DNA from 2 places in the Arthrobacter sp. NPDC056727 genome. Region 2 is predicted to be linked to the other one. Evidence: riboswitches for the same ligand, from Rfam matches in the RefSeq annotation. Region 2 holds a riboswitch; the other holds the start of a gene.
The links. Region 2 has a riboswitch for S-adenosylmethionine ahead of ACFRAH_RS20520 (DUF1737 domain-containing protein). Riboswitches for the same ligand answer to the same signal wherever they lie in the genome.
Positions count from the first base shown of each region.

Region 1 (11,529 bases), on a different contig from region 2:
CTATATCCAGCAGGTGGGCGGCATGAAGGCGACCACCGCAGGCCTTGCGCTGCTGCCCTCGACGCTGATCCTGATGCTGCTGGCCTCGTCCTTTGGGAAGCTCGCCGGCAAGTACGGGCCGCGCTGGTTCATGACCGCCGGGCCCGTGCTGTGCGCCACCGGCTTCCTGCTCACGCTGTCCGTTGGCGGCACCCTCAACTACTGGACCCAGATCCTGCCCGGGCAGCTGGTCTTCGGCCTCGGTCTTGCCGCCACCGTGGCACCCCTGACGGCGGCCATCCTGGGATCCGTGCCGGAGAAACAGGCCGGTGTGGGGTCCGCCGTGAACAACGCGGTCTCGAGGATCGCGGGGCTGGTGTGCATCGCATTTGCCGGCCTTATCGTTGGGCCAGAACTGACGACGGCGGGCCTGCACCGTGCGCTGGTGGCCACAGCCGCGCTGCTGTTGCTGGGTGGGGCCTGCTCCGCCGTCGGGATCCGGAACCCCGTGCCGGCTGACCGTGCCGGCTAACCGCCGATGACCGCGATTCCCGCCGCGGCCGCCGCCAGCCCCAGCAGCAGATTGGCCAGCACGTTAACGGCGGCGGCCAGGTAGCGCCGTTCGCTTGCCAACCGCACCGTGGCAGTGGTCCAGGAACTGAAGGTGGTCAGCCCGCCGGCGAACCCGGTGGCCAGGGCGGAGTGCCATTCGGGGCCGAAGACTGCAGGGACGCCCACGGACAGCCCAATCACGAACGAGCCCGCCACATTCACCAGCAGGGTAGCCCATGGCCAGTGGCGCCGGGTCGACGGGAAGCCGGCCAGCCAGCCATCCACGGCGAATCGAAGCAGGGCTCCGGCGATGCCGAAGAGACCCACGAGCAGCGCCGTCACGGTCCAGCCTCGCGGGCAGCGCCGATTGCCTTGCCGGTCCGCCAGCCGGCGGCAGCCGCCGCCAGCCCCAGCACCACGGACAGTCCGAGGTAGAGAAGCCCCACGGCAGGGAATTCGGCGCGGGTCAGCTGGTCCGTGGAAAAGACGACGGCGGAGAAGGTGGTGAAGGATCCCAGCACGCCCGGCCCTATGGCGGCGCGGAGCCAGAACGCGGTGTGGGGCCGCGCGATCCAGATGGTGGTGAGGGCTGCCAGCACGAAGCTTCCCACGATATTGATGCCCAGTGTGGCCCACGGCAGGTCTCCCGGCTGGTCCGGGAACAGCACCCCCAGTGCGTACCGGAGTTCCGTGCCCAGCAGTCCGCCGACGGCGACGGCCGTCCAGACCCGCCAGCCATAGCCGGATCCGGTCGTGGGCGCGGTGCCGGTGCGGCCGGCCAGGGGAACCCGCACCTGTGCCTACAGGCCGGCCATGCGGCAGCCGGGATGTGCGGAATCGCTGTGGATCCAGAGCGCGGAGGCCACTTCGTCGGCGAGGTCAACGTCGCGGCTGGTTCCGGGGGAACCGATGCGGACCACGAGTGCGCCGCCGAAGGGCTTGCGGCCGCGCACTTCGACGTCGGCGTCGAGGCTGATCCGTTCCGCGGCGAGGTAGCGCAGCAGTTCCGGGTTCTCGTCGCTGATCCGCGTGATCCGGCCGGTGTGGCCGTCGTCGAGCTCGATCATCCGGTGGGCCGACGGCATCCGGACTGTTCCGTCGGCCGCGGGGATGGGGTCGCCGTGCGGGTCCCGGGACGGGTTGCCGAGCCGGGCCGCCAGCCGCTCAATGAAGGTATCCGAGACCGCATGCTCCAGCTGTTCGGCCTCGTCGTGGACTTCGTCCCAGCTGTAACCGAGGTCCTTGACCAGGTACGTTTCAATCAGCCGGTGCCGCCGGACCATGGAAAGGGCAAGCCGGACACCCTGCGGCGTGAGCGTGATGGCGCTGTAGGGCTTGTGGAGGACGAGGCCCTGGTCCTTGAGCTTGCGCACCATCTCGGAGACCGAGGAATTGGCCACGCCGAGCCGCTGTGCAAGCTGGGTGGAGGTGATGGGCTTGTCCTGCCATTCCGTGAAGGAATAGATGACCTTAACGTAGTCCTCGATCGAGGAGGAGGGCGTACTGGTCTTCACAGCTTCAAGCCTACCTGCTGCCACTCCGGCGTTCGGCCTTGACCGCCCGCCACGTCTGGGTGAGGTAGGGGAGCTGGAGGACCTCGCCCTGGGCATGGCCGAGATGCTCGTGCAGGTACCAGGCCAGGTTGCCGGTCACCTTTGCCCGGGTGGCGTCGTTGGCCGCGAGGTAATAACTGCGGGATTTTGCCAGTTCGAGGATGTCGTCCGGGGTGACCGGATCCTCCCACCGTGTCAGGTGGCTTTCCAGCGACGTGAATTCCGGGCCGATCTTCGGGCGGAAGTCCGGTTTGTGGACGTCCCCGGCATGCATGATGCGGGACAGCCGGTGCACCCAGGGCACGGATGTGTCCAACTGGTTCCAGATCAGGCCAAGCACGCCATGGGGCTTGAGGATGCGGGAAATTTCGGTGCTGGCCCGCAGCGGATCGCACCAGTGCCACGCCTGGGCAACGCTGACGACGTCGAACGCCGCCTCGGGAAGTCCTGTTTCCTCCGCGGTGCCCGCCAGAGCATGGACCCCGGGGTACATGCGGCTAAGCTGGTCCAGCATGTCCAGGGAAGGGTCCACGGCGCTGACGGCGAGCCCCCGGTCCACCAGCAGGGCGGTGAATTTGCCCGTTCCCGCGCCGACGTCAGCCGCGGTACGGGCCCCGGCTGGAATGAGCCAGTCCGCGGAGTCGTCCGGGTAGCCGGGACGGACGCGGTGGTAGTGCTCGCCGCCGTCCTGGAAGCTTTGCCCCAGCTCCTGCCGCCGCCCGTGATGAAGTTTGGGACCGCCCCGTGCCACGCACAGTCTCCTTAGGCCGACGTCGAAAATTACCTTTCGAATTTACCGTACGGAGAGCGAGAGGTGCTTAGTCCTGAGTACCGATCAGTCCTGGACACACGGTGCGGCGCCGGCGGTGCCGGGCGTGTTGGGTGCCCAGTCGGGGTAGGTGCGGGCGTCGTTCGCCGGAACCCAGCGCCCGGCGTCCACCACGTAGTCCCAGCCCAGGCCGGAGCGGCGGAGCTCCTCGATGCCGGCGAGCAGCCGCTGGGCGTCCTCGAGCCGTGATCCCACGCCGAAGCTGGCGCGCAGCGAACCGGACGGCAGGCCGAGGCGCTTCAGCAGCGGGTGCGCGCAGAAGCGGCCGTCGCGCAGGCCCACGCCGTGTTCGGCCGACAGGTAGGCGGCCACCAAACCGGCGTCGTAACCCTCCACGGAGAAGTTGACCACGCCGATGGCGTCATCCGGGTTGCTGTCCTCGAAGATCTGGTGGACGGTGACGCCGTCGATCCGGCGCAGCCCCTCGACGAGGAAGGACCGGATGGCGGCTTCGTGGGCGTGCCAGCTCTGCGGGTCGAGGGCAGCGATGACCTGGGTCGCGCGGGCAAGGGTGGCTGCGCCGAGGACGTTCGGTGAGCCCCCCTCGTGGCGGGCGGGGCCGGTGGCCCAGCTGACGCCGTCGAGCCTGGCCTCGCTCACGGCGCCGCCGCCCGCGAGGTGGGGGGTGCCGGCGTCGAGCCAGTCGGGGCGGCCAACGAGGACGCCGGCCCCGAAGGGGGCGTAGAGCTTGTGGCCGGAGAAGGCGAGGTAGTCGACGTCGTCCGCGGCGATGTTAACACGGCGGTGCGGTGCGAGCTGGGCGGCGTCCACCACGATCCGGGCGCCGTATTCATGGGCCAGCGCGGCGAGGCGGCGGATCGGGAGGATTTCGCCGGTGACGTTGGAGGCGCCGGTGACGGCGAGGAGGCTGATATCGCCGTGCTGCAGTTCGGCACGCAGGCTGCCGATGGTGGCCTCCAGCGTTTCCGATGCCACCACGCTGCGGTGCGGCACGCCCTGCCACGGCAGCAGGTTGGCGTGGTGCTCTATGTCCAGGTACAGCACTTCGCCGGTGTGGTGGTGGTCCTCCACCGGCAGGCAGCCGGCCAGGAGGTTCAGGGAGTCGGTGGTGTTCCGGGTGAAGATGACGGCGTCATCGGCGCGGCCGCCCACGAACTCCCGCACGACGTTCCGTGAGTTCTCGTATACGGAGGTGCTGATCTGCGAGGCATAGCCGGCGCCGCGGTGCACGCTGGCGTAGTACGGCAGGATCTCGTTGAGGTATGCGGAAACGACCGACAGCGCAGGCGCGGAGGCGCCATAGTCGAGGTTGGCGTAGCGGATGTGGCCGCCCTGGATCAGCGGAGCCTGGATTTCTGCGCCCGTGACGGCGGCCAGGGGGCGGCCGGCGGCGACAAACCGGCCGTCCAGCACATCGGCGTCGGTGGAAGAAATGATGGCAGTCGTCATGGGACCTCACTGAGAAAAGGACCCCGTGTGACGGGGATCCGCGCTTGCCGGGTCCGTTCCGGATCGGCCTGGTCGTCACCCGGGGCACCCCACCGCGAATGGAGGGTTGCCGGCCAGCTAACCGGGGTTTAGCGCTGGCACTCGTGACCTGTTACGAGACTAGGACATCCGGACAGGCGATGAAAAAGCCGGTCAAAATGTTAAGCGGATTATTACGCGGGCTGGATATTCGGCGTTCTGCCGAAGAAACGACGGCGGCCGCCCCCTAAAGTGGGCGGCCGCCGTCGTAATGTTCAGTGTCAGAGCAGGTCGTCCAGCTGCGGGTTCAGCCGCTTCAGGACTTCCGAGTGCAGGATCGAGTTGGTGGCCAGCGCGTTGCCGCCGAACGGTCCGTCGGTGCCTTCGAGGGAGGTGAACCGCCCGCCTGCCTCCGTCACGATCGGCACCAGCGCCGCCATGTCGTACAGGTTCAGTTCCGGTTCGCAGGCGATGTCCACTGCCCCTTCGGCCACCATGCAGTAGGACCAGAAGTCGCCGAAGGCGCGGGTGCGCCACACATCCTCCGTGAGCTGGAGGAACTCGTCAAGGTTGCCGCGGTCCTTCCAGCCGCCGAGGCTGGAGTAGGACAGTGAGGCGTCGGCAAGGCTGGACACATTGGAAACCTTCAGCCGCGTGGCGGCCGCGAGGGAGCGGCCCGAGTAGGCGCCGGCGCCTTTGGCCGCCCACCAGCGCTTGCCCAGCGCAGGGGCGCTGACGACGCCCACCACCGGTTCGCCCTCGTCGACGAGGGCGATCAGCGTGGCCCACACCGGCACCCCGCGGACAAAGTTCTTGGTGCCGTCGATGGGGTCGATGATCCAGCGGCGGGAACCGTGGCCGGAACTGCCGAACTCCTCACCGAGGACGGCGTCGCGGGGACGGGATCGGGACAGCTGGCCGCGGATCGACTCCTCGGCGGCCTTGTCCGCATCGGTGACCGGCGTCAGATCTGGCTTCGTCTCGATCTGAAGGTCCAGCGCCTTGAACCGGCTCATGGTCTGGTCGTCCACGGAATCGGCCAGCACATGGGCCAGACGCAGGTCATCGTTGTACGTTGAAGCGGGTTGGGTCATGGTTCCAAACTACCCTCAAAGGCCCGGCGGGGCGGGGAGGCAACGGCCGGGCGGCGCCGGGGAGGCTAGCCTACGGTGCCGAGTTCCTTGGTTTCCTGGGCCTCCGCGCGCGGGTCAGTGCCCAGCAGGCGGCGCAGGGACGCGAGCCTGGCTGCTCCCGAAGGGCCGGCGTGGCCGGCCTCGACCCAGGCATCCACGCCGCAGTTAACGGCGGTGGAATCGTGTTTGCAGCCGCGTTCGCAGGCCTCGGTGCCCGGCTCAAGGTCGGGGAAGGAGTGCAGGATGCGGTCGGGGTCGACGTGCGCCAGCCCGAACGAGCGGATGCCCGGAGTGTCGATGATCCAGCTCCCCACCGGGGCGTCGGCCAGCTTGAGGGCAAGGGCCGACGACGACGTGTGCCGCCCGCGGCCCGTCACCGCGTTCACGCCGCCGGTAGCTCGTTCGGCGCCGGTCAGTGCATTGACCATGGTGGATTTTCCGACGCCGGAATGGCCCAGCATCACCGTCACCTTCCCGTCCAGGTGGGCCCGGAGGTCGGAGACGGCGGCAACGTCGAGCCGGGCGGAGAGGCCGTCGTCGGACCGGGCGTCGATGCCGGACGCCTCGGAATCTGCGGTGCGGCTGATGATCACCGGAAAGTCGAGGTGGCGGTAGTTGCCCAGCAGCTCCGTAGGGTCCTTGACGTCCGCCTTGGTGACGAGCAGGATCGGCTCGATCCCGGCGTCGTAGGCGGCCACCAGCGCGCGGTCGATGAAGCCGGTGCGGGGTTCCGGGTTGGCGGCGGCGACAACCACCACGAGCTGGTCCGCGTTGGCCACCACGGCGCGTTCCACGGGATCGGTGTCGTCGGCGCTGCGGCGCAGCAGTGTCTTGCGGTCCTGGATTTTCACGAGCCGGGCGAGGGTGTCCGGGGCTCCGGACACATCGCCCACCAGGGAGACGAAGTCGCCGGCCACCACGGGGGAACGTCGCAGCTCCCGGGCGCGGGCGGCAATGACCGTCCGCTCGTGCCCGGAGTCCTCGCCGACGACGGCCGTGTAGCGGCCGCGGTCAACGGTGATGATCCGTCCGGTGACGGCATCCTCGTGGCTGGGTCGGTCCTTCGTCCGGGGCCGGGAACCCTTTTTGTTCGGCCGGATCCGGACGTCGGATTCGTCCCAGGAGTCAGTGCTGCGTGCCACCGGTGGTCCCCGCGGTGTTGGTAACGGCACTGCTCCGCTGGCCGAGCATGTCCGTCCACAGTTTGGGGAAGTCGGGCATGGTTTTGGACGTAGTGGCGATGTCCTGCACTTCCACGCCCCTGACCGCCAGCCCGAGGATGGCTCCGGCGGTGGCCATCCGGTGGTCCGCGTAGCTGTGCACGGTGCCGGCGTGCAGTTCCGCGGGCCGGATGATGAGCCCGTCGGCGGTTTCCTCGGCATCACCGCCGAGGCGGGTGATCTCCGTGACGAGCGCGGCCAGCCGGTCCGTTTCATGTCCGCGGAGGTGGGCGATGCCGCTCAGCCGCGAAGGGCCGGAGGCCAGGGCGCAGAGCGCGGCGACCGTCGGCGCCAGCTCGCTGGTTTCGGCGAAGTCCGCGCCCTTGATCTCACTGCCGCCGGTCACCGTCAGGGTGCCGTCTGCCAGGGTGACCGTGGCCCCCATGTCGGTAAGGATGCTGCGCCACATGTCGCCCACCTGCGTGGTGTGCTCGGGCCAGTCCGGGATGCGTACGGTACCGCCGGTGGCAAGCGCCGCAGCCAGGAACGGACCGGCATTGGACAGGTCCTGTTCGATGCGCTGGTCAAAGGCACGGATGGGGCCGGGGCTGACAATCCAGTGGTTGGGCGTGGAGTCATCCACCGCCACGCCCGCTCCGCGCAGTACCGCGATGGTCATGTTGATGTGGTCCAGGCTCGGAACCGTGCTGCCCGAATGCTCCAGGTGGAGGCCGTCCGCGAACCGTGCCCCCACCAGCAGCAGGGCGGAGACGAACTGGGAGGATGCGCTGGCGTCAATGACCAGGTGCCCGCCGCGGACCTGGCCCGAACCTTCGACGCGGAACGGCAGCGAGGCCGGCGTCCCGCCGTCGTCGCCGGTTACGGCTACCCCGAGGGCTGAGAGGGCGTCGATGATGGTCCCCATCGGCCGCTCCCGGGCATGGGGGTCGCCGTCGAAAACAGTGGCGCCGCTGCGCAGGGCCGCCAACGGCGGCACGAACCGCATGACGGTCCCGGCCAGGCCACAGTCGACGGCGACGTCCGCACCGCCGGTGTTGGCCGGAATCGGCGTCACCTCCAAGTCAGGGCCGAAGGCGCCGTCGCCGGGGACCTCCCGGATGTCCGCGCCGAGCTGGCGCAGTGCCGCGATCATGAGCGCGGAATCCCGGGAGTGCAGCGGTGCCCGGAGCCGGGAGGGGCCGTCGGCCAGCGCGGCGAGCACCAGGTACCTGTTGGTGAGCGACTTTGAGCCCGGCACGCGGACGGTGGCGTCAACCGGCTGCTCGGCGAACGGCGCGGGCCAGTGCGGAGCAGCGCCGGAGTTTTCAGCGGACGTGCCCATGGGTGATGCAGTCATTCCCGCTTATGCCCCCACCGCGTGGTCAACGGCCCGGCGGACTGCCTTGTCGGCCTTGCGGACTGCCTTGTCGGCGCTGTGGAGCGTCTTGCCGGTGCTCTTGCGTGCGTCGGCGGCGAGGTGGCCGGCGGTCTTCCGCGCGTCGGCGGCCAGGTGCTCGGCGCGCCACGCCAGGCTGGGCTTGCCGGCCGTGTCCACGGAGGCCAGCAGCACTCCGCCGGTGAGGGTGATGTTCTTGAGCAGCTGGTTCCGGCGTGCTTCCCGGCCCTCCTTGCTGCTGATGTCGGCGCTGCGCCATTCAACGAAGGCGTTCAATGCGGAGATCACCGCCAGGACCGAGGCGGCCAGCCGGGCTGATTTGCCGAGTGCGAAGAGGACGCCGGCGCCGATCTGAGTGCCTCCGATGATCCGGGCAAGGACTTTCTCGTCGGTCTGGAAAGGCAGGGCTTGAGCGGCACGGCGCAGGAGGGGCGACAGTTGCTGCGCGGTGTCGTCCGCATTCCTGAGCTTGTCCGTGCCGGCGAGGATGAAACTTGAGGCCAGCATCGGCCGGGCAAAAAAGCGGACAAAGGACATGAATTTCCTCCTGGATGGCCGAGCCGCGGTGGCCGCGGCGGAGTCGGTTCTAGTCTTGCACCTTTGCGGAATATTTGCCCACCGCGCGTCGTTGTGCTCTTTGGCCGGAAACACCGTACGTGTGAGGTTTCCGGTGTTCAGCGGCGGCTGGGGCATGGCCGGAACCGGCAGGAGCGCGGACCGCCGTACGGACGCGGGTCTTCCAGCGGGTTTTCAAGAGGGTCTTAGCAAGCGGAGTGGAGATGGAGCATTGACTTTGGTGAAGGAAGCTGTGGGGGTGCGAAGTCCCGCCAGAATGGGGCCTTTCGTGGTGCCCGAAGCCGAGGCACTGGAGGCGGGTCGTTCCTTCCCCGGGCCGGACGGCTTCGTTGGGCAGGACTATGGCACGGCACGCCGTCAAGGGCGGCCGGTGCCGATCAAAGTAGACTTGAAGGCAATGAGCACCGTGGATCCGGCCGTACAGGCCGCACAGGAGGACGCCGCCAACGGCATCCCGGAGAATGGCACGTCACCCGCCGCTGAAGCGGCAGAGGATATCGACGTCGGCTCGGAGAGCGCCGAAGCGCGCCGGGCCCGGTTCGAGCGTGACGCCATGCAGTACGTGGACCAGCTGTATTCGGCGGCCATGCGCATGGCGCGGAACCCGGCCGATGCCGAGGACCTCGTGCAGGAGGCGTACACCAAGGCGTTCTCGGCGTTCCATCAGTACAAGCCCGGCACCAACCTGAAGGCCTGGCTGTACAGGATCCTGACGAACACCTACATCAACCTGTACAGGAAGCGCCAGCGGGAGCCCCTGCAGTCCAATTCGGACACCATCGAGGACTGGCAGCTTGCCCGTGCCGAATCCCATACCTCCAGCGGTCTGCGGTCTGCCGAGGCCGAGGCGTTGGACCACCTGCCCGACTCGGACGTCAAGCGGGCCCTGCAGGCCATTCCGGAGGAGTTCCGGCTTGCCGTGTACTTCGCGGACGTCGAGGGTTTCGCTTACAAGGAAATATCAGACATCATGAACACCCCCATCGGCACTGTGATGTCCCGGCTCCACCGGGGCCGGAAGATGCTGCGGGACATGCTGGCGGACTACGCCGCCGACCGGGGATTCAAAGCTGCTGCGGACGTCTCGACGGCAGCCGAAGGCAACAATCAGGAGAGCGGGAAATGAGCGACTGCCAGGGATTGGGCGACTGCGATGACACCAGGATGCAGCGCATCTACGAGTATCTGGACGGGGCCTTGACCCGCAGTGACCTTGCGGAGATCAAGCAGCACCTGGACGAGTGCCCCGAATGCAGCCAGCAGTACGACCTGGAGTGCGTCATTCGGAAAGTGGTGAAGCGCTCCTGTACCGAGGCTGCTCCGGAAAACCTGAAGAACGCCATCCTCCAGCGGATCCACGCGATTCGGCCGGTGGACGCCTGACGGGATTGCCGCTCTTAAACGCGATGCCCCCGCTACCTTGCCGGTAGCGGGGGCATCGTGTTTAAGCTTCGGTTCAAGCCGTGGCTTAGGTGTTGGGGCGCTTCCCGTGGTTCGCGCCGCCACGCTTACGGTCACGACGCTTACGTGCACGCTTGCTCATAGCTGGCCTCCTTAATCTCGTTACCCAAAAGAGTTGCCCTCCAGTCTCCCATATCGGCGGACAGGCCGCGAACTGGCGGCAGCGATGGTCTGCCTACAACGAGTTACGGATCGCGACTCGGGCCTGGTCCAGGACTGTCCGTACCGTTTCGAGGGCCACTGGAGTCATGGGCCGGGCACTGGATTGCAGGCGCAGCTCCGCGCGCATGTCGTCACGGAACCCCTGCAGCAGCATCTCCGCCTCCTTGAGCATGCGCTGCCCCTCCGCCGTGAAGCGGCCCTGGGCCGCCGCGTCCGCCGACCTGGCGGCCGTGCGGGCCGCTTCCGCCGTGGCCGCCAGGTCCGCGCGCAGCCCGCGCATGTTGCTGCGGATGTCGGCGCGGAGGTCGTCGGCGAGCCGGCGGACGGATGCCGCAATGTCGTTCTCCACGGTCTCCACCTCCCCGCGCCGGCTGTTCAGTTCAGCCAGGCCCGCGGCGGTAATGCGGTAGTTGGTGCGGCGGCCCTGGGATTCCGTGGCCACCAGGCCTTCCTCCTCCAGCTTGCCCAGACGCGGATAGATGGTGCCGGCGCTGGGGGAGTAGGTGCCGCCGAACCGGTCGCTGAGGGCCTTGATGAGTTCATATCCATGCTTGGGGCCCGATTCGAGCAGCGCCAGCAGATACAGCCGCAGGGCGCCGTGGGCAAAGACGGGAGGCATCAGAGCGTCGGTTCCGTGGCCGCCGGCGCCTGGCCGTGGAAGATGGACGTCTTCCCGGAAACCGAGTTGGTGCGGACCAGCATGAGTTTGGCGTCCGGGCCCGAGATGGTCTGAACCTTGCCGCCGGGGTGGCCGTATTTCCGGTCGTCGATGACCACCGGCCCGCTGGCGGACTGGGCCACGATGTCCACGCCAACGTCATGCGGGACGCGGACTGTGAGGTCGCCGGACACCGAGTTCGCGCCGAAGTCGTGGGTGAAGCCGTGCAGGTCGAAGCTCATGTCGCCGCTGACGGTATTGGCCCGGATGTTGCTGAACTGGCCGGAGGCCGTGACCTCGCCCGAGACGCTCTTGGCCGTGAGGACGCCGCTGTGGTTGCGGGCGATCACTTCGCCGCTGACGGTGTTCACATGCAGGTCGCCGGAGGTCCCGTCGGCCAGGAGCGAACCGGTCACGGTGCTCAGCCGGGTCCGGCCGTGGATGCCGGAGACCAGTCCGTCGCCGCTGACGGTGCCGGCCTCGACCTCGACGCCGGCAGGAACGGCGATGCTGATGAGCGCGGAGTTGTTGCTGCTGTTGTTGACTGAACCCATCAGGTTCTTGAACCAGCCCTGGGGTCCGTGCAGCTGGTGGCGCACTTCCAGGCGGCCGCCGGTGACTGAGACCGCCAGGGGGTCGCCG
Region 1 is NZ_JBHTZA010000004.1:192,584-204,112, reverse strand. Features, by position in the region: gene ACFRAH_RS05890 (MFS transporter) at 1-511, shown strand, start outside; gene ACFRAH_RS05885 (fluoride efflux transporter FluC) at 508-873, opposite strand; gene ACFRAH_RS05880 (fluoride efflux transporter FluC) at 870-1,325, opposite strand; gene ACFRAH_RS05875 (metal-dependent transcriptional regulator) at 1,332-2,045, opposite strand; gene ACFRAH_RS05870 (class I SAM-dependent methyltransferase) at 2,056-2,835, opposite strand; gene ACFRAH_RS05865 (aminotransferase class V-fold PLP-dependent enzyme) at 2,920-4,323, opposite strand; SAM riboswitch class IV at 4,359-4,472, opposite strand; gene hisN (histidinol-phosphatase) at 4,623-5,435, opposite strand; gene ACFRAH_RS05855 (ribosome small subunit-dependent GTPase A) at 5,501-6,616, opposite strand; gene aroA (3-phosphoshikimate 1-carboxyvinyltransferase) at 6,600-7,991, opposite strand; gene ACFRAH_RS05845 (DoxX family protein) at 7,998-8,567, opposite strand; gene ACFRAH_RS05840 (sigma-70 family RNA polymerase sigma factor) at 9,004-9,732, shown strand; gene rsrA (mycothiol system anti-sigma-R factor) at 9,729-9,989, shown strand; gene ACFRAH_RS05830 (50S ribosomal protein bL37) at 10,075-10,149, opposite strand; gene ACFRAH_RS05825 (PadR family transcriptional regulator) at 10,243-10,848, opposite strand; gene ACFRAH_RS05820 (DUF4097 domain-containing protein) at 10,848-11,529, opposite strand, start outside.
Region 1: another riboswitch for S-adenosylmethionine. It lies ahead of ACFRAH_RS05865 (aminotransferase class V-fold PLP-dependent enzyme); the one in region 2 lies ahead of ACFRAH_RS20520 (DUF1737 domain-containing protein).

Region 2 (11,529 bases):
CCGGCGTCCTCCAGGATGGCGTCCGGTTCCCAGCTGCGCCACAGCTTGCGGACCACGTCCACGAACTCCTCGGCCTTCTCGTAGCGGAGGTCGTGCTCGATCTGCTGGTCCAGTCCGTAGTTCTGCGCGGCCAGGTCACTGCCGGAGGTCACCACGTTCCAGCCGAGCTGCCCGTTGGAGAAGTGCTGGAGCGTGGCCAGCAGCCGGGCCGCGGTGAAGGGCGGATAGAAGGAGGCGCTGATGGTGGGCACAATGCCCAGGTGCTCGGTGGCGGACAGCAGGTACGGCACCAGCGCCAGCGGATCGTGCTTGGGCGCGAAGGACGCCTGCGCCAGTGAGACCTCCGCGCTGCCGCCGTAGGTATCGGGGACGGTGAGTGAGTCCTCGATGATGAACAGGTCCAGCCCGGCCCGCTCGAACTCCCGGACCGCATGCTGGTAGGGGGCGGGCTTCTTCCAGTCGTAGCCGATTCCGTAGCCGGGCGTCCCCCAGCCCTGGACCCCGAAGCCATGGCCCACAAACCATCCAAAGTGCAGCATGGGAGTCACTGTATTCGGGGTCGAATCATTCACAGCGGCCTGGTTTCATCCGGCGTTACGGCGGGTCATCTCCCGTCATTATCCTCCCGGCCGTCGGCTTTGTAACCGCAACGCGGGGTCAGTTACCGCCGCTTCCGGGGCCCCGATTCGGCCGTATCTGACCCCGCGTTTCTTTCGATGCGTTACGGAAGATGACGACGGCGGCGGTGCGTGCCGCCGTCGTCAGTGTTACGTTTTTCGGGAGTAATGAGTACCGGCATTAAGCCCTGACTGGCCGGTCGGCAACCCTCCTTCCACGGCGGGGTGCCTCAGGTGAATACTCGGCATATCGACCACTTCGAGCTGCAAGCGTGAGAAAAGGAGATCCGTCGTGTCAGACGCCCCCGCCGTTGCAACACTGCCGTCCCAGCAGGATAAACCTGAGGAAAAGCTGTCCTACCGCCTCATCACGGGCCCGGACGACCGGGCGTTCTGTGAGCGCATCTCGGCGGCCCTTGCTGAGGGATACGTGCTGCACGGCAGCCCGGCCGCCACCTTCAACGGCACCAGCGTCATTGTTGCCCAGGCCGTCATCCTGCCGGCCGCGATCGCCAGCGCAGATGCCGCCGTCGCCACGGCCGTTGACCGGCTGGACTCCGACGAGGACCTCAGCGCGGAAGCATACGAGGGCCACGCATGAGCTACGCCGGCGACGTCAGCCCGCAGGACGCGTGGGCCAAGCTCGAGGAGGGCGCCATCCTGGTGGATGTGCGCACCGAGGGCGAATGGGCGCACATCGGCATTCCGGACACCAAGGCCACGGACAACGATCCCCTGTTCATCCAGTGGACCTTTCCCGGCGGCATTCCCAACCCCGGGTTCGTCGAGCAGCTGAAGCAGCAGGCCCCGGAGGACTCCACCGTGGAGCTGCTCTTCCTCTGCCGCTCCGGCCAGCGCTCCATCGCCGCCGCCATTGCCGCCACGCAGGCCGGCTTCACGGCCTACAACGTCCTCGAAGGATTCGAGGGCGAGCCCGACCGCTACGGTGAGCGCACCGTGAACGGCTGGAAGAACCGCGGCCTGCCGACGAACCTGGGAAAGAACTAAGTTGACCTTTAATCACGACGCCGCCGGCTGGAGCCCCGATACCCAGGCCGTCCGCGGCGGGCTTGACCGCACCAATTTCCAGGAAACCACGGAGCCCGTCTTCCTGAACTCCGGGTTCGTCTACGAATCCGCCGCGGCCGCCGAGCGCGCCTTCACCGGCGAGGACGAACGCTTCGTCTACTCGCGCTACGGCAACCCGTCCGTGGCCACTTTCCAGGAGCGGCTGCGCCTGCTCGAAGGCACGGAGGCGTGCTTTGCGACGGCGTCCGGCATGTCCGCCGTCTTCACCGCCCTGGGTGCGCTGCTGGGGGCCGGGGACCGCGTGGTGGCCAGCCGTTCCCTGTTCGGCTCCTGCTTCGTCATCCTCAACGAAATCCTGCCCCGCTGGGGCGTGGAGACGGTGTTCGTGGACGGCCCGGACCTTGATCAGTGGCGCGACGCCCTCTCGGTTCCCACGACGGCGGTCTTCTTCGAATCCCCGTCCAATCCGATGCAGGAGATCGTGGACATCGCGGCGGTCAGTGAACTCGCCCACGCCGCCGGCGCCAAGGTGGTGGCGGACAACGTCTTCGCCACCCCGCTGCTGCAGCGCTGCGGGGACCTCGGCGCGGACGTGATCGTCTACTCCGGCACCAAGCACATCGACGGCCAGGGCCGTGTGATGGGCGGGGCGATTCTTGGCACCAAGGAATTCATCGACGGCCCGGTCAAGCAGCTCATGCGCCACACCGGCCCGGCGCTCTCCTCGTTCAACGCCTGGGTCCTCACCAAGGGCCTGGAGACCATGTCCCTGCGTGTGAACCACTCCTCCGCCACGGCGCTGCGCCTTGCAGAATGGCTCGAAGCGCAGCCTGCCGTCAACTGGGTCAAGTACCCGTTGCTCAAGTCGCACCCGCAGTATGAACTGGCGGCCAGGCAGATGAAGGCCGGCGGCACCGTCCTCACGCTGGAACTTGCGACGACGGCCGGGCAGTCGGGCAAGGAAGCTGCCTTCGCGCTGCTGGACGCCCTGAAGATCATCGACATCTCCAACAACCTGGGCGACGCCAAGTCCCTCATCACGCATCCCGCCACCACGACGCACAGGGCCATGGGGCCCGAAGGCCGCGCCGCGATCGGGCTCAGCGATGGGGTGGTGCGGCTGTCCGTCGGCCTTGAGGATGCGGATGACCTGATGGCGGACCTGGAGCAGGCGCTCAAGCAGATCTGACTGTTCCGGGTTAAATCCTTATCCGCTCTGATCCTTCTTCAGACCCTCCGTGAGATCCGGCCCTTCGGGGCCGGATCTTTTGCTTCCGATGGCGGGCTGTGAACGTGCGTTGCGCCGCGCGTCCCTTCGTTTAGGGCGTCCTTGAGAACCGGTGGGCGGGCACGCTTTAGTGGGTGGACAGGCAGGGTTTACCCAGGGTTTACACGGCCGGTCTTGTTAGGCTGCATAAGCACTGGGCAGACTCGTTAACAACCTGATGAACCGTCGCACCCCTGCCGGTTCAGCACCCACCGAAGGACGGACGCAGCGGTGCGTCCGGGGCGCCGCAGCCGCAAAAGCCGTTGCCGGCCGCTCCCTGACCGGAAGGAACGCCATGGCCGGAGTATTTGAAGTTTTCGTCGACACAGAGTCCCAGTACCGGTTCCGGCTGATGGCCCCCAATGGAACCGTCCTGGCAGTCTCCGCACCCTTCGAGGACAAGCGCGCGGCCGCGGCCGGAATCGCCGACGTCCGCGAGTGCGCCGGGACGGGGCTCATCACGGATCTGTCGGCGGCGGCCCCGAAGGTCCACGGGTCCGCTCCGGCAGAGGCCGCCGCGGCAGTTCCTGCGCCGGTACCGGCCCAGGCCGTCCCGGCGCGGTCCGACCACGGCAGGCAGGGATTCGGGAAGAAGCGCGCGCCGTCGGAGGTGTCCGGCCCCCGGACGGCGGGGCACTGGAGGCCATCAGCCCCGGCGGCCCCGCTCCGCTGGACCGCCGGGGCAGCCTAGCGCCGGGGGTCCAGATCTGGGCGCAGCCCTGCCCCGTGCGGCAGGATGTGGATTATGCCAATCGATGTCGACGAGGTGCGCACACAGACCCGGGGTGTCCTGAACGTAGTCCATTTCAATAACGCGGGAAGTTCCCTCATGCCCCGTCCTGTTGTGGACACCGTCGTGGGCCATCTGCGCCGCGAGGAGGAAATCGGCGGTTATGAAGCGGCAGAGGAAGCCTCCGGCCGGCTTGAAAACGTCTATTCCTCGGTGGCCCGGCTGATCGGAGCCCGGCCGGACGAGGTTGCCCTGGCGGAGAACGGCAGCCGGGCCTGGGCGGCGGCGGTCTACAGCCTTCCTTTCATTCCCCGCGGGCGGCTGCTGATCGGCCGCACCGAGTATGCCGGGAATGTCCTCGCACTTCGGCAGCTGGCGGAGCGCCATGACCTCGAGATTGTGGTTCTGCGGGACGACGAACACGGACAGGTCGACGTGGAACACCTGCAGTCGGAACTCGAGCATGGCAACGTCGCCATGGTTGCCCTGACTCATGTCCCAATGGCGAACGGTCTGGTTAATCCGGCGGCCGAGGTCGGAAAGCGTTGCCGTGCAGCCGGGGTGATGTTTGTGCTCGACGCGTGCCAGTCAGTGGGCCAGATGCCTCTGGACGTGCAGGCTTTGGGCTGCGACGTGCTGGCAGGCACGGGACGGAAATTTCTGCGCGGACCGCGGGGCACGGCGTTCCTCTACGTGCGCGCAGCAGTCCTCGAACAGCTGAAGCCACCCATGCTGGATGGGCACTCTGCCAGTCCAGCCGGGGCCTCCGGCTTTGAAATCCGCAGCGACGCCCGGCGCTTCGAGAGCTGGGAGAGCAGTGCCGCCGGAAGGCTGGGGCTGGGACGGGCCGCCGATTACGCCCTGGCCCTGGGCCTGGACGCGGTGCAGGAGCGGGTGGCCGGGCTTGCTGAGCTGCTGCGGACAGAACTGGCGGCGGTACCGGGCGTGACGGTCCATGACGGCGGAATCACACGCTGCGGCATCGTCACCTTCTCGGTTGCCGGCCGCGAGGCCGGCGGCATCAGGCGTCAGCTGGCAGAGCACCGGATCAATGTCTCGGCGGTTCCCCGCCCCCACTCATCCTGCACGGGGACACCGCCTGTGCCGGAAATGCTGGTGCGGGCCTCCGTTCATTACTACAACACAGAAGCCGAAGTTCAGCTTGCTTGTGCCAGGGTCATGGCAAAGCGCCCCTGACGGTCAGTCCACTGCCCCGCTACGGAGAACCCGGCTGATTCCAGCTCGTTGACCACGCCTTCAAGCCGAAATTTGGCGGAAATCTCGGTCCGCAGTTCCTCGCCCTCATGAAAACTTACTTCCAGGCCAACCCCCGGCAGCCGCACCAGCATCGGCCTGCTGGCACGCAGCCGCATTTCGATCCATTCCTCCTGGGGCATCCAGACGGCGACGTGTTCGAAGGCCATCACGTCGAAGTCACCGCCCAACTGGGTATTGAGAACCCGGAGGACGTTCCGGTTGAAGTCAGCGGTGACACCATCGGCGTCGGCATATGCCGGCACAAGGACGGCCGGTGACTTCACCAAGTCCGTCCCGAGAAGCAGCGAGCCGCCATCACCCTCAAGGAGCTCCCGCACCCCGGACAGGAAGCGGGCCCTGGCGGTCGGCTCAAAATTGCCGATGGTGCCGCCCAGAAACGCCACCATACGGCGTCCCTCCCGGGGGAGCACATGCAACTGGGTCTCGAAATCCGCTGCCACCGCGTCCAGATTGAGGCCTGGAAATTGCGGCGCTAATTCGTTTCGTGCCTCCAGCAACGCGCTGTCGCTGACATCCACGGCAACGTACCGCCGAAGGTGTCCCGCCTGCCCCAGGGCGTCCAGCAGCAGCGGGGTCTTCCTGGAGGATCCGGACCCGAGCTCGATGAGTGTTTCCGCCGGGCACGCGGCCGCCATCTCGCCGGCAAAAAGCTCAAGCACCTCGCGTTCGGCGCGGGTTGGGTAGTACTCCGGCAGGCCCGTGATGCGCTCAAAGAGCTCGCTGCCCAGCTTGTCGTAGAACCACTTGGGCGGCAGCGTCTTCGGCGACGTGCTGAGCCCTGCGAGCACGTCGCTGCGCAGGCTTCGCTCCAAGTGGTCCGGGGGCAGGTGGTGAATGATGTCGGAACGGCCGGAAGAGATGCTCATGGTGCTACCTGTTCCTTCGTGAGGTTGTAAATCGGGCGTACGTCGACCGTGCTGGCCGTCGCGGTCAGAACGCAGTTGTCCGGCACCTCGTGCCAGCCGGGGCCGTCGTCGAACGGCTCACTCGCCACCACAACGTTCCCTGAACCCTCCCGCCAAAAGAGGGTGTCACCGGCAGCCGTGGCCGCTATGCGCGTCCCGTCGGTCAGCAGGAAGTTCAAGCGCCCGCCGGCAACCGCGGCGACGTCCCTGACCACCCGGGCCAGGGCATCCGCGGCGGGGTCCCCGGCGTCCAGCCGTTCCTGGACGAGGGCCCAAAGCAGCGCGGAATCGGCCTGGGCCTCGAGCGCCAGCAGGCGCGACGCAGGAATCGAGGCCGCCAGTGCCGCCACGGCATCCGGCCAGCCCTCGACCCGTCCGTTGTGGCTGAAAAGCCACGGCCCGCAGGCATAGGGCGCGGCGGCCGATTCCTCAAGCGACATTCCCCACGTGGCTGACCTGACTGCCGCCAGCACGGCAGCACTGGAAGTCACCCTGGCGACGTCGGCGAAGGACCTGTCCGCCCAGATCGGTATGGAACGGCGGTAGCGTGCAGGCACAGGATCCCCGGACGCGTACCAGCCGACGCCGAAACCGTCCGCGTTTACGGTCCCGTACCGCTGGCGCCGGGGAGCCCAGGATTGTGTCAGGAGACCATTGCCGGGACTGAGCAGCAGCTCCGCCAGCGGAACCGGAGCCCCGAGATAAGCCAGATGGCGGCACATCGGCTACCGCCCCCCGGTCTCGACGGCGTCACGGGCCGTGCGGAATCCGGCGAAGATCTGGCGCCGGATCGGATAGTCCCAATTCCGGAACGTCGCACGGCACGCGGCAGGATCGGCCGCCCAGGAGCCTCCCCGGAGCACCTTATAGTCGGAACCGAAAAAGACCTCGCTGTATTCGCGGTACGGGAAGGCGGTGAAACCCGGGTAGGGACCGAAGTCCGAGGAGACCCATTCCCAGACATCACCCATGAGCTGGCGAACACCCAGGGGTGACGCACCATCCGGAAACGAGCCGGCGGGGGCGGGGCGGAGGAGGGCTCCGCTGAGGTTCGCGTGATGCGGGGCGGGGTCGTCGTCGCCCCACGGATAGCGCAGGGAACGGCCGGACGAGGGATCATACCGGGCCGCTTTTTCCCACTCGGCTTCGGTGGGCAGCCGGCGTCCGGCCCAGCGGGCATAGGCGTCCGCCTCGTACCAGCACACGTGCTGCACCGGCTCATCGTCGGGCACCGGTTCAACAACGCCAAACCGGGCCCTGACCCACCTGTCACCGTCACGTTCCCAGTACTTGGGTGCCACCAGTTCGGCTTCCCTGCAGTGGTCCCAGCCCGGCCCGGTCCACCAGCGCGGATTCCGGTAGCCGCCGTCGTCGATGAAGTGCCGGTAGTCGCCGTTGGTCACCGGAAGCGTATCGATCCAGTAGCCGGGCACGTCCACGGAGTGGGCCGGACGTTCGTTGTCCAGCGCCCACGGCTCCAGCGAGGTTCCCATGGTGAACGGGCCGGCAGGAACCAGCACCTCCTTCGGGAGCGCATCCATGGGCCGTGGCAGGACACCGGCCGGCAGCGGCTGGCCGTGCAGGACCGGCGTGCCGACCCGGAGCTGGTGCGTGGCCAGCATTGTCTCGTCGTGCTGCTGCTCGTGCTGGATGATCATCCCGAACGCGAAGCCCCGGTCCACCAGCGGGGAGCCCTCCAAGGGACTCCGGTCCAGGACGTCGAGCGCCTTGTCGCGGACCTCGGCGATGTACTTCCGGGACTCCTGCGGCGAGAGCAGCGGCAGCGAGGGCCGGCTGCTGCGCGAATGCTGGAATGCGTCATACATTTCGTCAATGTCGCACCGCAGCGGCTCCATTTTGCCAACGTCGCGCACCAGCCACAGCTCCTCCTGGCTGCCAACGTGCGCCAGGTCCCAGACCAGCGGCGACATCAGCGGAGAGTGCTGCTTCAGCAGATCCTCCTCGTCGCACTCGGTCAGCCTGTGGGTGCGGTTCCTGGCCCGTTCCAGTCCGGCCGCAATGAAGGTCCTGAGGGTTGCGGGGTCGGCGGGTGCGCCGGTGTGGTCACTTTGCATTGTCGCCGTCCTCCTCGTGCTGCGGCCCGGCAAAGCAGCTGCCGGTCCGGGCCCACCTGTCCATCCGTTCGTCCGCCGGGCAGCGGCCACGCGCCGTGTAGCGCTCAACGAAGTCCTCGGTCCGGGCCCGCGTTACAGCGTCCGCCCCCAACCGGGGCAAAGCCGCCAGGGCAGCTTCGGCGCAGTCAAGGGCGGCCGAGGCGAGCACCGGATTCGTCAATCCGTCGCGGGCTGCGGTCCGCATGGCATCGGGCAGCAAGGCAGCCGGGGCGCACACGGCCGCAGCCGCGTCGGCGGCGTCTTCGTCTTCCATGAGCGCCATGACCATCGCCGCGGCCGGCTCCCAGTCATGGCCGGCCTGGGCATCGATGACCCGGAGTTCCATGAATCCGCGTGGCCTGACCGGCGGAAAAAGCGTGGTGAGGTGGTAATCCAGATCCCTGAGGGTTGCGGGCCGGGGACCCGCGCCGCGGAGCCAGTCCCGCATCCTCAGTCCCCGCGGCGCGTCCCAGCAGGATTCCGGTGAAGGTATGCACAGCACCAGGGCGTCGAGGGCGTAGCGCGCCCAGTCCTGCCGCGGATCCCCCGACGAAGGGACGGCGGCGGTCCGGGTGGGGTCAATGGCCAGCCAGGTGCGTTGCCGGTTGCTGCGCCATCCGCTGGGCAGGCCGTGGGCGAAAGGGGAATTGGCGAACATGGCTACCAGGACCGGCAGGAGGGTGTGCAGCCGGGACCAGCGCTGGGCTGCGCCAGTGGGCCCGGGGGCGTCGGATCCGGCGTCCAGTGAAACCTGGAGCGAAGCCGTGGAGCACATCATCGTTCGCCCGTCGGGGCCGAAGGAGTTGAAGTGCCGTTCCATGGATGCATACCGCGGATGCTCCAGGGACCGGACGGCCGGCCGGTCCGGGTCAAGAGCCAGCGGACCAAAGCACAGGCCAGCATCCGCAAGCCGGGTCCCGACGGCGGCGAGGTCGGCCCGGGTTGCCCCCATCAGGGCGGGAAGACTGGGCGCGCAGGCGGAGCTGACCTCCAGCTGGCCGCCCGGCTCGAAGCTGATCACACCACCGCCGGGCAACCGCCCCACCGACGCCGCCATCGCCTCCTTCACGCGTGCAACGGTGACCGGGATACGGGGATCCACGACGTCGTGCACCAGTCGCTCAACCTCGACTCCGGCCGCGCCCGGCGGACCGGTCTTAAAGCACACGGAGGCCACATAGACCTCAGCCTCGGATTCAGAAAGCGGACGGATGTCACGATCGGCCTGTATCGACGGGTTCACTCGGCACACCTTCCGACGGCGTTGTCTTCAGGCGGCAAGCTAAACAGCCCCTTTTCCGCCCTGTCAACGATCCGGGCGGCAGAAACCGTTTCTGTGACAGGGCAGCACTGTGATTTCCCGCCGCCGGACGTGGTTCTTGCGGCCGAATTATGACGGCCGGCCCGGATTCACGAACCCAGCAGTAACTTTACTTAGGTAAGCCTTAACTAATATCCTCTTTCGGTGACCACGCAGCTTGATTTCGCGCGGGTGCCCTTCGCCGCCGATCTCGCAGGCCACGGGGACAGGCCCGCCATTCTTACAGACAATTTCACCCTCACCTACCGGGAACTGGCCGATCGGGTTGATGCCCTCGCCCTCCGCCTGGGCACCCAGCGGCGCCTCGTGGCACTGGCTGCGGCGAACGACGTCGACTCCCTGGTGGCCTACCTCGCGGCCCTGGTTGGCGGCCACCCGCTGATCCTGATTCCGGAGGACAAGCCGGCGGCATTGGAATCCCTGGTGGCAGCGTACGACCCCGACGTCGTGCTTTGCTCCTCCAACGGGGAGACACTGTTCGAGGAGCGACGGGCCGGCACCGCGCACGAGCTCCACCCGGACCTGGCGCTCCTGCTCAGCACTTCCGGATCCACCGGCTCGCCCAAGCTGGTGCGCCTGTCCGCCGCCAATCTGCAGGCAAATGCGGAGTCGATTGCCGAGTACCTGGACATCGGCCCGGCGGACCGCGCAGCAACCACGCTGCCGATGTCATACTGCTACGGGCTCTCCGTGATCAACAGCCACCTGCTGCGCGGCGCGGGACTGGTGCTCACCGGCCTCTCCGTCGTAGATCCCTGCTTCTGGGAGCTTTTCCGCTCCCGCCAAGCCACTGCGTTTGCCGCCGTGCCCTACACCTTTGAACTGCTGGAACGGGTGGGCTTTGCCGGGATGGACCTCCCGGCGCTGCGGTATGTCACCCAGGCCGGCGGCCGGCTCGCCCCGGAGCGCGTACGGGGCTACGCCGAACTCGGCCGCCGGCAGGGCTGGGAACTGTTCGTCATGTACGGCCAGACCGAGGCTACCGCCCGGATGGCCTACCTTCCGCCCGGGCTGGCCGCCGAGCACCCCGGCGCCATCGGCGTCCCCGTGCCGGGCGGCGCGTTCCGGATCGAGCCGGTGCCCGGGCTGGAGCACGGCGAGCTCGTCTACACCGGGCCCAATGTGATGCTCGGTTACGCGGAGGCCCCGGCGGATCTCGGTGCCGGCCGCACGGTCCACGAACTCCGCACCGGCGACCTGGCCAGGCTGCACCCGGCCGGCGTCTACGAAGTGGTGGGGCGGCGCAGCCGGTTCGTCAAGATCGTCGGGCTCCGGGTGGACCTCGGCCAGGTGGAGCGCATCCTGGGCGACCTCGGCGTTGAGGCGGCCAGCGCCGGCACGGACCAGGGCCTCGTCGTCGCAGTCGAGGGCAGCCACGACACGCAACTGCTCGCCAAGGTCCTCGCCCAGGGCATCGGGCTGCCCCGTGCCGCACTGGAGCTGCACGCCGTCGAACATCTCCCCCGCCTGGCCACCGGAAAGCTGGACTATCCGGCGGTCCTGGCGCTCTCAACGCCGGCAGTACCTGAACGGGAGCCGGCAAACGCCGGCACCGCAGGACCCGCCGTCGGTCCCGACGACGTGCGGCGGATCTTCCGGGACACCCTGGAATGTGAGGATGTCGACGACGGCGACACGTTCGTTTCGCTCGGCGGCGACTCGCTGTCCTACGTGGCCACATCGGTCCGGCTGGAGCAGTTGCTGGGCCACCTGCCGGCTGACTGGCACGTGACGCCGGTGCGGGACCTGGAACCGCGGCCCGAGGGGAAACCCGCCGGGAAAATGCGGCGGCTCTTCGCCCCGGTCGAAACCAGCATCGTGCTCAGGGCAGTGGCGATTGTGCTCATCGTCAGCACCCACGTGGGACTGATGAAATGGCCGGGCATGGCCCACGTGCTGATGGCCGTGGCCGGGTACAACTTCGCCCGCTTCCAGCTCGGCGGGGAACGGCGTCCCCGGTTCAGGCGCCAGCTCTCCAGCCTCGCGAGGGTGGCTCTGCCCAGTGTGGCCTTCATCGGCGTGGCCTACCTGCTTACCGACAGGTACAGCCTGGCCAATGTCCTGCTCCTGAACTCCATCGTTGGCCCGGAAGAGGTCACCACGCAGTGGCACTTCTGGTTCATTGAGGTGCTGGTCTACATCCTGCTGGGCGTGACAGCCCTTTTGGCCATCCCCTGGGCGGACCGGGCGGAACGGCGGTTCCCGCTGCTCTTTCCGCTTGCCCTCACCGGCCTCGCGCTGCTCTCGCGGTATGACATCGTTGATCCC
Region 2 is NZ_JBHTZA010000026.1:52,022-63,550, reverse strand. Features, by position in the region: gene ACFRAH_RS20525 (NtaA/DmoA family FMN-dependent monooxygenase) at 1-539, opposite strand, end outside; SAM riboswitch class IV at 782-896, shown strand; gene ACFRAH_RS20520 (DUF1737 domain-containing protein) at 910-1,218, shown strand; gene ACFRAH_RS20515 (rhodanese-like domain-containing protein) at 1,215-1,625, shown strand; gene ACFRAH_RS20510 (O-succinylhomoserine sulfhydrylase) at 1,627-2,835, shown strand; gene ACFRAH_RS20505 (YegP family protein) at 3,092-3,604, shown strand; gene ACFRAH_RS20500 (aminotransferase class V-fold PLP-dependent enzyme) at 3,659-4,840, shown strand; gene egtD (L-histidine N(alpha)-methyltransferase) at 4,801-5,787, opposite strand; gene egtC (ergothioneine biosynthesis protein EgtC) at 5,784-6,548, opposite strand; gene egtB (ergothioneine biosynthesis protein EgtB) at 6,552-7,901, opposite strand; gene egtA (ergothioneine biosynthesis glutamate--cysteine ligase EgtA) at 7,891-9,183, opposite strand; gene ACFRAH_RS20475 (AMP-binding protein) at 9,406-11,529, shown strand, end outside.